Prochlorococcus marinus XMU1408: one gene and its partner. The protein of the gene in region 1 binds, or shares a complex with, the protein of each later gene. Links are inferred from orthologs where the notes say so. Each region holds a gene or a part of one and is shown on either strand. Other genes may lie near its edges.

Region 1 (3,120 bases):
CTACTATCATAAACAAAAAACAAATAATGAATCGAAGACACAAATTACTCATTAAACTCTTTCTAAAAAATTAATAATTTTAAATTGTATTTGAAAGTTTCTTAAGTGGAAGATACAAGCAAAGCCCACCAATAATTCCAGTCACAAGACCCACACAAATCGAACCAATTATGAGTCGCGAACTTAAATACCAACTTTGAGACCATAAGTTATTATTAGTTATAAGGCTATAATCAACTACTTCTTTATCACTATTAAATAGTAATGAACCTATTCTAAAATTAAAATAGTAAAGAGGTAAATAGGTAAATGGGTTGCTAATCCAAGTTCCCACAGCAGCCAAGATAGTATTGCCCTTAAGAATTTTTGCTAAAAATACACCCATCAAAGTTTGCAAACCAAAGAATGGAAAGCAACCGCTAAAAATTCCCACACCAAAACCTAATGCTCGCTGAGAGGGAGAACCTTCCTGATTCCAAAGCCAAGAGATAAATTTACGGATTCTTTTTATTAAATTGAGGAAGATTTTTCTCATATTTTCAAAAATCTTGTTTATAAAAAGGAAAACTACATTAGATCTTAGTGAAGATTGCGTAACTATTGATTAATGAATTCGTTTTCCCCTACAGAAGATACCATTGCGGCAATTGCAACCGCCGTCTCTCCCGGCCAAGGAAGTATTGCTGCTATTCGGATCTCTGGCTCCTCCGCAATCGAGATTAGTAAAAGTGTTGTTCATGTACCCGGAATGCACCATTGGAGTAGTCACAAAGTACTTTACGGACATGTAACGGAAGCAAATCAAAAAAAATATATAGATGAAGTTTTAATCCTAATTATGAAAGGACCGAGAAGCTTTACGGGCGAAGATATAGTGGAAATTCATTGCCATGGTGGAATCATTGCAGTCCAAAAGATCCTTGAAAGAATATTAGATAATCCAAATGTTCGAAGAGCTGAGCCAGGTGAGTTTAGTCAAAGAGCCGTGATCAATGGTCGTTTAAGCCTTACTCAAGCAGAATCAATTAGTGAACTAGTTTCCGCGAGGAGTAAAAAAGCAGCAGAACTTGCCATGAATGGAATTGAAGGAAATATTCAAACTACGGTTCAATCGATAAGGCATCGTCTGCTGGATCAACTAACTGAAATTGAAGCAAGGATTGATTTTGAGGAAGATCTTCCAAAGTTAGAAGAAGAAAATATAAAAAATGAAATTTTCGCAATTAAAAAAGATCTAAACAAACTCATAGATAATGCTAAGAGAGGAACATTGATTCGCTCTGGCCTCAAAGTTGCTCTAATAGGAAAGCCTAATGTAGGGAAAAGCTCCTTAATGAATAGGCTTACAAAAAAAGAAAAAGCTATTGTTACAGACTTACCTGGAACCACCAGAGATCTTTTGGAAAGTGAGATTGTATTAGAGGGTATACCAGTAACTTTTATTGATACTGCGGGTATAAGAGAAACAAAAGATATCATCGAAAATATAGGTATTTCTAGGACTCAAGAAGCTTTAAAACAAACTGATCTCATTGTATTAATCTTTGATTGTTCAACCGGATGGACTAACGAGGATGAGTCAATACTAAAACAAATCCCAACAAGTATTCCACTATTAATTGTTGGAAATAAATCAGATTTAAATAATCTTTCTTCCTCCAAAAAGGATACAATAAATACTATAAAAAAAGAAAATCTAGTAATAATAAGTGCAAAAACAGGTGACGGAGAGGAGGATCTAATTAATTGTCTACTAAAATTATGTGGTTCTTCTCAAACTCATGGATTGGATATAGCACTAAATGAAAGACAGCTAGATCTTGCAAAGTCAACAATAAAATCCCTAGAAAATATTGATAAAGTTTTTGATGAAAAACTACCTTGGGATTTTTGGACAATCGATTTACGACAAGCTATCAATCATCTAGGAGAACTAACAGGGGACGATTTAACAGAAAGCTTACTTGATAATATCTTTTCAAAATTCTGTATTGGTAAGTAAAAAATATTTTTTACTTACTGGTTATTGTCAATTGTAAAAATATAGTATAAATAATAGCAAACGCCTACTATTAATATCGCAACCATAATATTCACACTATGAACAACGTCCACTAGATCCGAATAATCGAGAATATACTCAATTAAAGCATATAATTAATACATAACAAAGAAAAAAGATTAAAAACTTCTATTAGCTTAAATAGTGATTCAAGAAAAGATAAATAGAGAAAATACAAATGTATTGGAAGATGTTTTATATAAAATGGTTTTGACGTTGGTATAGTAATAAATGTAATAGATGAATTGTGGACCTTCGCTCACCAAATCTACTAAGAATATTAGATGCCTGGATTGAGGAAGATCTTGGTGATGGAGATCTAACTAGATTTATCCTTAACACTAGAAGTTCATCAGCCCATTGGATTGCGAAAGAATGTGGAACATTTTGTGGAGGAGATATTATCAAACTTATATTCCAAAAAATTGATCCCAAAGTTGATATTCAACTATTAATAGAGGATGGTCAAAAATTTGAAAAGAATCAAAGACTCTTAGAATTAAAAGGGCCTTCATCATCCTTAGTAGCTGGTGAGCGAGTAACACTTAACTTAGCGATGCATCTTTCTGGTATTGCTACATCTACTGCCTTACTAGTAAATAAACTCTCTGGCTCTAATATAAAATTAGCAGATACCCGCAAAACGACTCCAGGAATCAGGATATTCGAAAAATATGCTTTTCTTTGTGGTGGTGGAATTAATCATAGACTTGGATTATATGATGCAGCCATGTTGAAAGAAAATCATATTGAATGGTCTAAGGGGATTGCTGAGAGTATCAAAGTCTTAAAAAAAACTATTCCATGGACAAAAAAAATCATAGTTGAGGCAGAAACCCCTAGCCAAGCTAGAGAAGCTGTAGAAGCAGGAGCTGATGGGGTTTTACTTGATGAGATGTCTATTCAAACTATTGCAAAACTAGTTCCAGAATTACGTCAACTTTCAAAAAATAATAACTCCAAATACGTCTCACAAAATATTGTGATTGAAGTTTCTGGGATTAATCCAAACAATTTATCAGACTATATTTCTACAGGTATTGATCTAATCTCAACAA
Region 2 (9,914 bases), on another replicon or contig:
TTTACATTGGATGAGGGCCTGAGTAAAGCTGTTTCCGAGGCATTTGTTCGTTTATATGAAAAAGGATTGATATATAGAGGAGAATATTTAGTGAATTGGTGCCCTGCCTCTGGTTCGGCTGTGAGTGATTTAGAAGTTGAAATGAAAGAAGTAGATGGACATCTATGGCATTTTCGATATCCGTTAGTCACATCATCTGCATCAAGTGAGAAACAAATTAGTTACTTAGAAGTAGCGACTACTCGCCCTGAGACGATGCTTGGTGATGTCGCAGTTGCTGTGAATCCATCAGATGTAAGGTATAAAGATCTCATAGGGGAGCAACTGACTTTGCCTCTGGTTGGCAGAACTATTCCCATTATCGGAGACCCTCATGTAGATAAAGATTTTGGAACTGGATGTGTCAAAGTTACGCCAGCTCATGATCCTAATGATTTTGAGATAGGTCAGAGACATGACTTACCTCAAATAACAGTCATGACTAAAAAAGGAACTATGAATCACAATGCAGGTCAATTTGAAGGCTTGGATCGTTTTGAAGCTCGTGAAGCTGTTATTGATTCTCTAAAGGAGATTGGTCTCTTAACCAAAATAGAAGCTTACAAACATAGTGTCCCTTTCTCTGACAGAGGGAAAGTACCAGTAGAGCCATTGTTGTCAACTCAGTGGTTTGTCAAAATGGATCCTTTAGCAAAAAGTTGTTCTGAATTTTTTGAGAAAGGACAACCTAAATTTATTCCTAATAGATGGTCAAAAGTTTATCGAGATTGGTTAACTGATATCAGAGATTGGTGTATTAGTAGACAATTATGGTGGGGACATCGCATTCCGGCTTGGTTTGTGATTAGTCAAACAGATAATAAAGTTGTTAATGAAACACCGTATATTGTCGCTAGAACAGAAGATGAAGCTAAGAAATTAGCACGTGAACAATATGGAGATTCAGTCAAAATTGAGCAAGATGAAGATGTTTTAGATACATGGTTCTCTAGCGGATTATGGCCTTTCTCAACATTAGGTTGGCCTGATGAAACTCATCCTGATTTTCAACGTTGGTATCCCACTAATACACTGGTTACTGGATTTGACATTATTTTCTTTTGGGTAGCAAGAATGACAATGATGGCTGGAGTCTTTACGGAGAGGATGCCATTTTCTGACGTTTATATTCATGGACTTGTAAGAGATGAGCAGAATCGAAAGATGAGTAAGAGTGCAGGAAATGGTATTGATCCTTTATTACTAATAGAAAGATATGGAACAGATGCTTTGAGGTTTGCTCTTGTTCGTGAAGTTGCCGGCGCTGGACAAGATATACGTCTTGACTTTGATCGTAAAAATCAAACTTCAGCAACGGTTGAGGCCTCTAGAAATTTTGCTAATAAGCTTTGGAACGCAACTAGATTTGCTCTTATCAATCTTGAGGGTCAAGATTTTGAAAATTTGGAGAAATATGATTTATCGAAGTTGCAATTATCAGATAAGTGGATTTTATCAAGACTTGCTCGAGTCAATCGTGAGACTGTTAATCGATATGAAAATTATGCTTTAGGAGAGGCAGCTAAGGGATTATATGAATTTGCTTGGAATGATTTGTGTGATTGGTATTTAGAACTAATCAAACGTCGATTGAATACCTCAGAAAATTTTTCTCCTGATGAATTATTAGATCAAAAAATAGCGAAAAGTATCTTGTACAAAGTTTTAAGTGATCTTATGATTATGCTTCATCCTCTAATGCCTCATTTAACAGAGGAGCTTTGGCATGGATTAACTGGTTTGGCTGAGGATCAATTTCTAGCTTTGCAGCCTTGGCCAAAATTAAATGAACAAGACTTGGATATTGATTTAGAGAGTTCTTTCTCTGATTTATTTGCATCTATCAGATTGATTCGCAATCTACGAGCAGTTGCTGGGTTGAAACCCTCTCAAAAAGTTCCTGTCATGTTGGTCTCTGGCAAGGAAGTCTTGCAAAATACTCTAAAAACATCAATCAATGATATTGCTGTTTTGACTAAGGCTAAGGAAGTCCAAATATTATCTCCAGAGGAAGCAAAATCATTACCTTCTATGAAAGCTTTAGCCGGTGTAAGTGGAGAGCTAGAAGTGGTTCTTCCTATTGAAGGATTGATAGATATAGCTTCTTTACGATCAAGGCTTGAAAAAGATTTAAATAAAGCACAAAAGGAAATAGAAAGTCTCTCTGGACGTCTAGCAAATAAGAATTTTGTTGATAAAGCTCCTAAAGAGGTTGTTGAGGAATGCAGAGCAAACTTAACGGAGTCAGAAGCGCAAGTCCGTCTAGTCAAAGAGCGTCTAATGGGATTGGATTGAACTCTCTAAACTATGTCTAACAACTTAGAAACTCTGGTTAATAATTTCATTCCTTTTTTAAGTAGCTCTTTTGGAATTTTGATTTTTGCTTTGGTGTATGTTTTTTGGGTGTCTTGTTTATTGCCAGGCTCATGGCTTTCCATGTTGTCTGGCTTTCTTTATGGCACCTGGCTTGGAAGTTCGGTGGTTTTTGTGGGAGCTTTTATTGGAGCTCATCTAACTTTTTATTTAGGGAGAACTTTTTTAAAAGAATGGGCTCGAAAAAAGGTCTCCAATTCTCCAAAAGTTCAAATAATGGAGAAAGCTGTTAAACGTGAGGGTCTCAAAGTCATTCTTCTCACAAGACTTTCTCCTCTTTTTCCATTTGGCTTACTTAATTTTACATATGGCTTGAGTGAGGTAAAAGTTCGTGATTTTACTCTTGGAATGATTGGTATATTACCTGGCACAATTTTGTATTGCAGCCTAGGTTCCTTAGCACTCAAAGTTTCAAATTTTGGTGAAGTACTCTCAGGAAGGTCTGAAACTAGTTCATTTATTTGGAGCTTGATTAGTATCTTATCGACTATTTTAGTTGTTATTTTAGTTTTACGTTCAACAAGAAAACTTAATCAGGATTCTTAATCACTAGATTATTCATCAGCTTTTAAATTCCAATCTTCAATCGCTGCAAATACGACAAACCAATAAAGTCTTATGCGATTAAATATACCTTTTTTAGAAGCAAGCATTTCATATTTTGCGCGTCCACACTCTGTTTTGATTAAAGAAAATATTGGATTCTTATCCATTTTTAAATTCTATTCATTTTTTCAATAATAGCTTAAATTCAGTTTCGTTAATTATTTTTACTCCAAGCTCTTCTGCTTTTTTTAATTTACCCCCCGCTTTTTCTCCTGATAATAAGAAATCAGTTTTTTTACTAATTGAAGAGCTGACTTTTCCACCAGCACTTTCTATTAATTCTTTTGCTTCCTCTCTTGTAAGGGAATCTAAAGTTCCTGTTAAGACAAAAACTTTGCCATGAAAAATATTGGATTGGTTTGAATTGTCGTTTGATTCTAAATTTTCTTTTAGAGAAAATCCAATTGCTTTTAATTCTTTAATTAAGATTTGGTTATTAGAATCATCAAACCACTTAATTATTGCATCTTTCATCTCATTTCCGAATCCATAAATATTGGATATATTTTCAGGTGCCTCCTTAGCAATAGTATTAAGTTCCTCGATACTATGAAAATTTTTTGCAAGAGATTTAGCATTCGCTTCTCCTATGTGAGGTATCCCTAAACCGTAGAGCTGTTTGTGCCAATTTGTGTTTTTAGATTCGTTAATTTCTATTAGTAAATTCTTTGCAGATTTTTCACCAAATCTTTCAAGTTTTAAAAGAGAATCGATTTCAAGTTTGTATAAATCTGCGATTGACTGTACATATCCTTCATTGACTAATTGATTAATAATCTTTTCACCTAATCCTTCTATTTTCATCGATCCTTTACTGACCCAATGACGCAAATGACCTTTTAATTTTGCTGGGCATCTAGAATTAACACATTTCGTTATTGCTTCGTTCTCTTCTTGAATTAACTTGGAATCACATGTTGGACAGTTTTGAGGAAACTTTACTAATTTTGCATCAACTGTTCTAAATTCTTTTATAACTCTAATAACTTCAGGAATAATTTCTCCAGCTTTTCGCACAATTATGGTGTCATCATAATGAAGATCTAAAGATGCAAGTCTGTTTGCATTATGAAGTGTTGCACGATTCACTGATGTTCCTGCAAGCTCTATCGATTCAAATTCTGCTACAGGAGTAATAGCACCAGAACGACCTACTTGGAAAATTAATTTTTTTAACTTAGTCGCTTTCTCTTCTGCTGGATATTTGACAGCTATGGCCCATCTTGGAGCTTTATTTGTTGCTCCTAGGAGATTTTGTATCTCAAATTTATTTATTTTTACTACTATGCCATCAGTTGCATAAGCTAAAGAATCTTTTTCGATTTCCCAATACTTGTAATAGCTATTTGCTTCAGTTAAGTTTTTTTTTGTTGCATATGTAGTATTAACTTTAAAACCAATATTTTTTAAAAACTTAAGTGATTCAGATTGAGAATTTGGTTTTTTAAAATTGCTATCGGTTGGCTTCCAATTTTCTGGTAAATAAAGACTATATGCGAAGAAGTCAAGTTTTCTAGATGCAACTATTTTGGGATCTAATTGTCTTAATGTTCCTGCACAAGAGTTTCTAGGATTTGCAAAGAGTGGTCGATCAGTGCTTTTTCTCTCATTATTGAGTTTGTTAAATATATTATTGGGCATGAAAGCTTCGCCTCTAATTTCAATCCAAGAGGGTGGATTTTTTAATAATAAACGTAAAGGAATTGTAGAAATTGTTCTGATATTAGTAGTGATATCTTCTCCAATTGTTCCATCTCCACGGGTTGATGCTCTAGTTAAAATTCCATTTTCATATCTTAATGAAATAGCATTTCCATCAATTTTTAATTCACATATCAGTTCTGGATTATTAACCTCTTTGATATTTTTATTTCCTGAACATATTAATTTGCTGATCCTTGCATACCATGCTTCTAATTCATTTATATTAAAAGCATTATCTAGACTTAAAAGAGGAATATTATGCTCAACATTTTTGAATCCTTTAGAAGGAATACCTCCTACTCTTTGAGATGGACTATCAGCTGTAATTAAAGAAGGATTTATATTTTCAATTTCAATTAATTCTCGATATAATTGATCATAAACAGCATCGTCTATCTCTGGTGAATCTAATATATAATAAGAGTAATTTGCTTTGTTGAGTAAAGCTCTTAGCTCTTTAGCACGTTCAGAATATTGATTGAGTTTTGATTTCACTTATAACATTTTTTCATTAAGTATTGGCTTTAGCAATGCGATCGATTTGCCAATTTTCTTCAATTTTAATAAAAGTAAAGTCAAGTGGCATTTCGTTTTTCTTGTCTTCTGATTTCAAGTTCAGAGTTAGCATTATTTGATTATCTTCTATTCTTGGACGTCCTGACTTTAAATTTCTATATCTATTCAACTGTAAGCTACCCAAAAATTTGATGAAATCTTGTCTATTCACATGTTGTTTATAAGCTTTAGTGGTAAGTCTATATGCACCATCAATGCGACCGGCAGCAATTTGATCAAAAAATCTTTTTACTAGAGGATTTATGCCTCTTGCACTGATTACAAGTTTAATTGCATTAAAGGTCCAAAACAGGAGCAGTGCACCAACCCCTACCAAAAGAGCTTTTAATCCGATTGCTTTGATTAGAGCACTATCCATGTTTGTAATTCCTTTTGAGTAGAGATTCTGACTTATAGCTATGAGATTAGCTTGTTTGTTTTCGATAGTCAGACAGAATGTTATCGGAATAATAAAGCTAATGAGTTCTTTGCATCAATGTCTTTAATACCTCTGTTGCCATTATTTCTTAAATTAAACAGAGAATATTTTCAGAACTCTTTCTTTGAGGAAGGAGTCCCTAGAGTTTCTATTCGGTGGAGTGATGGTCGGATGCGAACAACAGCAGGGATTTATCGACGTAAAACTAATTTTTTTGGAGTAAAAGATAGTGAAATAATTTTATCTAAACCAGTCTTAGAGAATCTTCCCGAGAAGGCATTGATGAGTACTCTGTGCCACGAAATGATTCATGCTTGGATAGATCTTGTGTTAAAAGTTGAAGAGGTACATGGGCCTAATTTCCATAGGCGCATGTCTGAGATCAATTCCTCACAAACCGATTTCCAGGTCACAGTTCGACATTCTTTTCCAGTATCCAAAAAAACTCCTAAATGGCTAGCAACTTGTCCTTCATGTAAAAAAAGTTTTTGTTACCGTCGCATGATGAAAGGAGCAGCTTGTCGAAGTTGTTGTAATAATTTGTTTGGGGGTCGATGGAATGCAAAATGCTTACTGGTATATCAACCTTTTTCTGTTGTTAAATAAATAATTTTTTTTCTTCATTAGAGTTTTTTTAAAGTTTTGGAATTTTCCTTATTAATGTTTTTCATTATTTGGTTTGAAAGCGTTAAATTTAAAAGATGAGCTCTTATAAAAATCGTAATCAAATTCGTCAGCGATCTCGAGATCAACTTGATCGCAGAATGGATAAATGGATAGAAACTGGGAAACAAGTTGTTGATGGAGTTGCAGGTAATCGTCCTGGTCAAAATAGGGGAAGGTGGCAAGATAAAACGACTGCTCCAAATTTCAAAAAAGTTGGACGTTGGATGGAAGAAAAAATAGATTGGTTTTTTGAGGATGATGACGAATGGTTGAACAATGAAGACTTAGAGGATGATCTTTCTAATGAAAGTATAATTAATACAAAAAGACCTTTAGGTGCTATTTCACTAAGAGCGCCTAAAGCCTTGCCTCCTCATATTGATCAAAAAAGAAATAATCAATATGAAATTGATGAATGGCCTGATGATCAATCTTTTAGGTTAAATAAGTGGCAAAGAAAAGATAATGTGCTGAACCAAGATGAACAGGATGCAAATCAGTCATTTCAAAGTGAACGATCATCAAGAAGGAGGAATATTCCAAGGTCTAGTAGAAGAAAATACTAGTTTTTCAAAAAGCCTTTCTTGGTATTGGCCCTAACCATTTTTCTAGCTGTGGGCTGAAAACTTCTCGTATAACAGTAAGTTCTTTTTGTTGACGAAAAAATCGATAATGCCTGCTCCAGAAAGGTCCTTCTTCTTGAAATTCCAATTGAAGCCAATTCGCATTTACTAATGCCAATCCGTCTACCTCTCTAAACAGCTCTGATCGTCCTTGAGTAAGACTTTTCCAGATTGGCTGACTCTTGTTTTGTAGATGTTTTTCAGCTTCTTGATAATTCCACCAACTTTCAGCCCATGCCAAGGTTATGCCTCCACATGTAAGCCAAACTTGTCTTCTTAACAAAGGTGGCTCTAGTTCATTGACTTCTTCTGGGACTCCATTTTTAGTATTACTGTCCATAGCCATAGATATAACTTTTATAGCTACTTCGTGACCTGTTAATAACTTAAGATGTCTTGTTGGACTTCCATCGCCCAAGAGCATTAATTGCCATGGTCCAGAGAGTTTGTTATTACCTTTGCCTGAAATAACATTTTCTTTTGATGCTTTCCAAATCACTTCAGGAGATGCTAATTGAGATTGATTTGAATTCACGAGTATCAGCTTTTTATTTGAATTGAATCCGTGTATTCAGTTTGCTTCATTTGCTCTATTTTTAACCATACAAGAAGTGCCGTGAGATCAGCTTTGCTCACACCTGGTATTTGGGCAGCATGACCAAGGCTTTTGGGTTGAGAAATATTTAATTTTTCTCTAGCTTCTTTAGATAGTGTTTTTATATCATTATAGTTTAAATTTTTTGGCAGCAACTTTTTACTTTGTTGCTTTAATTGATTTATTTGAGCTTTTTGTCTTTCTAAGTAACCACTATATTTGATATCTATTTCAACTCCTTCTTGCACATCCAAAGGAATATTTTCAGTGATTAAGTCATAATCAATTAAGTCTTTAAAATGAACATTTGTTCTTCTAAGAAAGTTTGCCAAGGTTATAGAACCTTTGATTGGTGTTCCTGTAGATGAATATATTTTTTTTGCACACTTATCACTTTCTTTAATTCTTTCATTCTCTAGTCTTAATTTTTCTTGATCAATTAGTTGTTGCTTAGTATTATAAATTTTCCATCTTCTTTCATCAATTAAACCTAATTTATAACCTAATCGAGTCAATCTTCTATCAGCATTATCACCCCTAAGAACTAAACGATATTCACTCCTACTAGTTAATACTCTATAAGGTTCTTTTAAGTCTTTGGTAACTAAGTCGTCAATCATAGTTCCTATATAACTATTTTCCCTTTCAAAAATAATTCTCTCTTTATTATTTATTAATCTTGCAGCATTTAAGCCTGCTACTAAACCTTGGGCAGCGGCTTCTTCATATCCGGTGGTTCCGTTTAGTTGTCCTGCACTAAAAAGACCACTTATTTTTTTTGTTTCTAATGTTGCTTCCAGTTGTGTAGCTGGAATGTAGTCATATTCGACTGCATATGCAGGTCTGAGCATAACGCATTTTTCGAGGCCTGGAAGAGTTCTTAAAAGTTCTAATTGCAAGTTTTCAGGAAGTCCGGTGGAGAAACCTTGAACATAAATTTCTGGGGTATCTATCCCTTCTGGTTCCAAGAAAATTTGGTGGGAATCTTTGTCAGCAAAACGTACAATTTTATCTTCTATGGATGGGCAATATCTGGGACCTTTACTATCAATAAACCCTCCATAAATAGGGGTTAAATGAAGATTATTTTTAATAAGTTGGTGAGTTTCTTTTGTTGTTCGAGTTATGTGACAACTTATTTGTTCTCCACTCTTCCATGAAAGTGGATCAAAAGAAAAGAATTTGTCTGCAGCATCGCTCAATTGCTCTTCAAGAGAAGTAAAATCAATACTTCGTCTATCGACTCTTGCGGGGGTTCCTGTTTTTAAACGACCAGTAGTAAAGCCTAATTTTTGTAATTCTTCAGTTAATCCTTCAGAGGCTTGCTCACCTGCACGACCTGCACTCATAGATTGATTACCAATCCAAATTCTTCCTCCTAAAAAAGTTCCAGTTGTAAGGACAACTGCTTTCGCATGAAAAATGCTTCCAAAATAGGTTTTAATTCCTTTTACATACCCTATTTGCTCTGTAATTTCTGATCGGTTTTTTGCAGGTTTTTCTGAAAAATGTTCAATTTCTAGGCCTGTAACCATGGCCTCTCTAATTTTGAGATTTGGGGTATTTTGTAGGACTTTGAGCATTTCATTTGCATATACGCGCTTATCTGTTTGTGCTCTTAATGCTCTCACTGCAGGCCCTCTACTTGCATTAAGAACTCTTTTTTGAAGAGCAGTTAAATCTGCTAATTTTCCTATTATTCCTCCTAGTGCATCAACTTCGTGCACTAGTTGACTTTTCGCTGGTCCTCCAACCGCGGGGTTGCATGGTTGCCAAGCGATACGATCTAAATTAAGTGTAAATAAAGCTGTATTTAAACCTAATCTTGCAGAAGTCAGCGCAGCTTCACAGCCTGCATGGCCTCCTCCTACAACGATTACATCAAAACTTTCATTTGAGGATTGTTTAAAAATCATCAATTAAATATTTGAAAGATTAAGCAGCAAGATTTCTAAATCTAGTGAATTGTGGTTCAAAAAGTAATTTAACTGTTCCAACAGGACCATTTCGGTGTTTTGTCACTATTACTTCTGTAATGCCCCTGTCGGTAGTTTCTGGATTGTAATACTCATCTCGATAAATCATTAACACTAGGTCCGCGTCTTGCTCAATTGAGCCTGATTCTCGAAGATCGCTAAGCATTGGCCTTTTATTGGTTCTTGATTCAACTCCTCTACTTAATTGAGATAAAGCAATAACAGGTACTTTTAGTTCTCTTGCCATCCCTTTAAGACCTCGAGTAATTCTTGAAATTTCCTGGACTCGATTATCAGGTGAAGTGCCTTCCATTAGTTGCAGGTAATCAATCACTATC

The links.
Region 2: the proteins of mnmE (region 1) and mnmG are in contact, whole or in part, in a solved structure (PDB 9HIP), measured with the Escherichia coli proteins. The link is inferred for Prochlorococcus marinus XMU1408 from one-to-one orthologs.

Annotation. Positions count from the first base shown.
Region 1 is NZ_QJUE01000001.1:244,251-247,370, reverse strand. The notes cover bases 1-2,804. They hold mnmE (tRNA uridine-5-carboxymethylaminomethyl(34) synthesis GTPase MnmE), read left to right. Parts: upstream 1-607; coding sequence 608-2,002; downstream 2,003-2,804. Other genes in these bases: nadC (carboxylating nicotinate-nucleotide diphosphorylase), read left to right, coding at 2,310-2,804; DNJ73_RS01280 (DUF2062 domain-containing protein), read right to left, coding at 80-535. Also shown: more of nadC, read left to right, coding at 2,805-3,120. UniProt on the Escherichia coli protein: Exhibits a very high intrinsic GTPase hydrolysis rate. Involved in the addition of a carboxymethylaminomethyl (cmnm) group at the wobble position (U34) of certain tRNAs, forming tRNA-cmnm(5)s(2)U34.
Region 2 is NZ_QJUE01000007.1:43,690-53,603, reverse strand. What follows is about bases 7,032-9,914. They hold mnmG (tRNA uridine-5-carboxymethylaminomethyl(34) synthesis enzyme MnmG), read right to left. Parts: upstream 9,517-9,914; coding sequence 7,546-9,516; downstream 7,032-7,545. Other genes in these bases: dnaB (replicative DNA helicase), read right to left, coding at 9,536-9,914; DNJ73_RS09355 (chorismate lyase), read right to left, coding at 7,032-7,540. Also shown: DNJ73_RS09385 (valine--tRNA ligase), read left to right, coding at 1-2,334; DNJ73_RS09380 (TVP38/TMEM64 family protein), read left to right, coding at 2,347-2,958; DNJ73_RS10100 (hypothetical protein), read right to left, coding at 2,967-3,125; NAD-dependent DNA ligase LigA, read right to left, coding at 3,139-5,217; DNJ73_RS09370 (hypothetical protein), read right to left, coding at 5,234-5,656; DNJ73_RS09365 (SprT family zinc-dependent metalloprotease), read left to right, coding at 5,774-6,322; DNJ73_RS09360 (RNA helicase), read left to right, coding at 6,418-6,948; more of DNJ73_RS09355, read right to left, coding at 6,953-7,031. UniProt on the Escherichia coli protein: NAD-binding protein involved in the addition of a carboxymethylaminomethyl (cmnm) group at the wobble position (U34) of certain tRNAs, forming tRNA-cmnm(5)s(2)U34.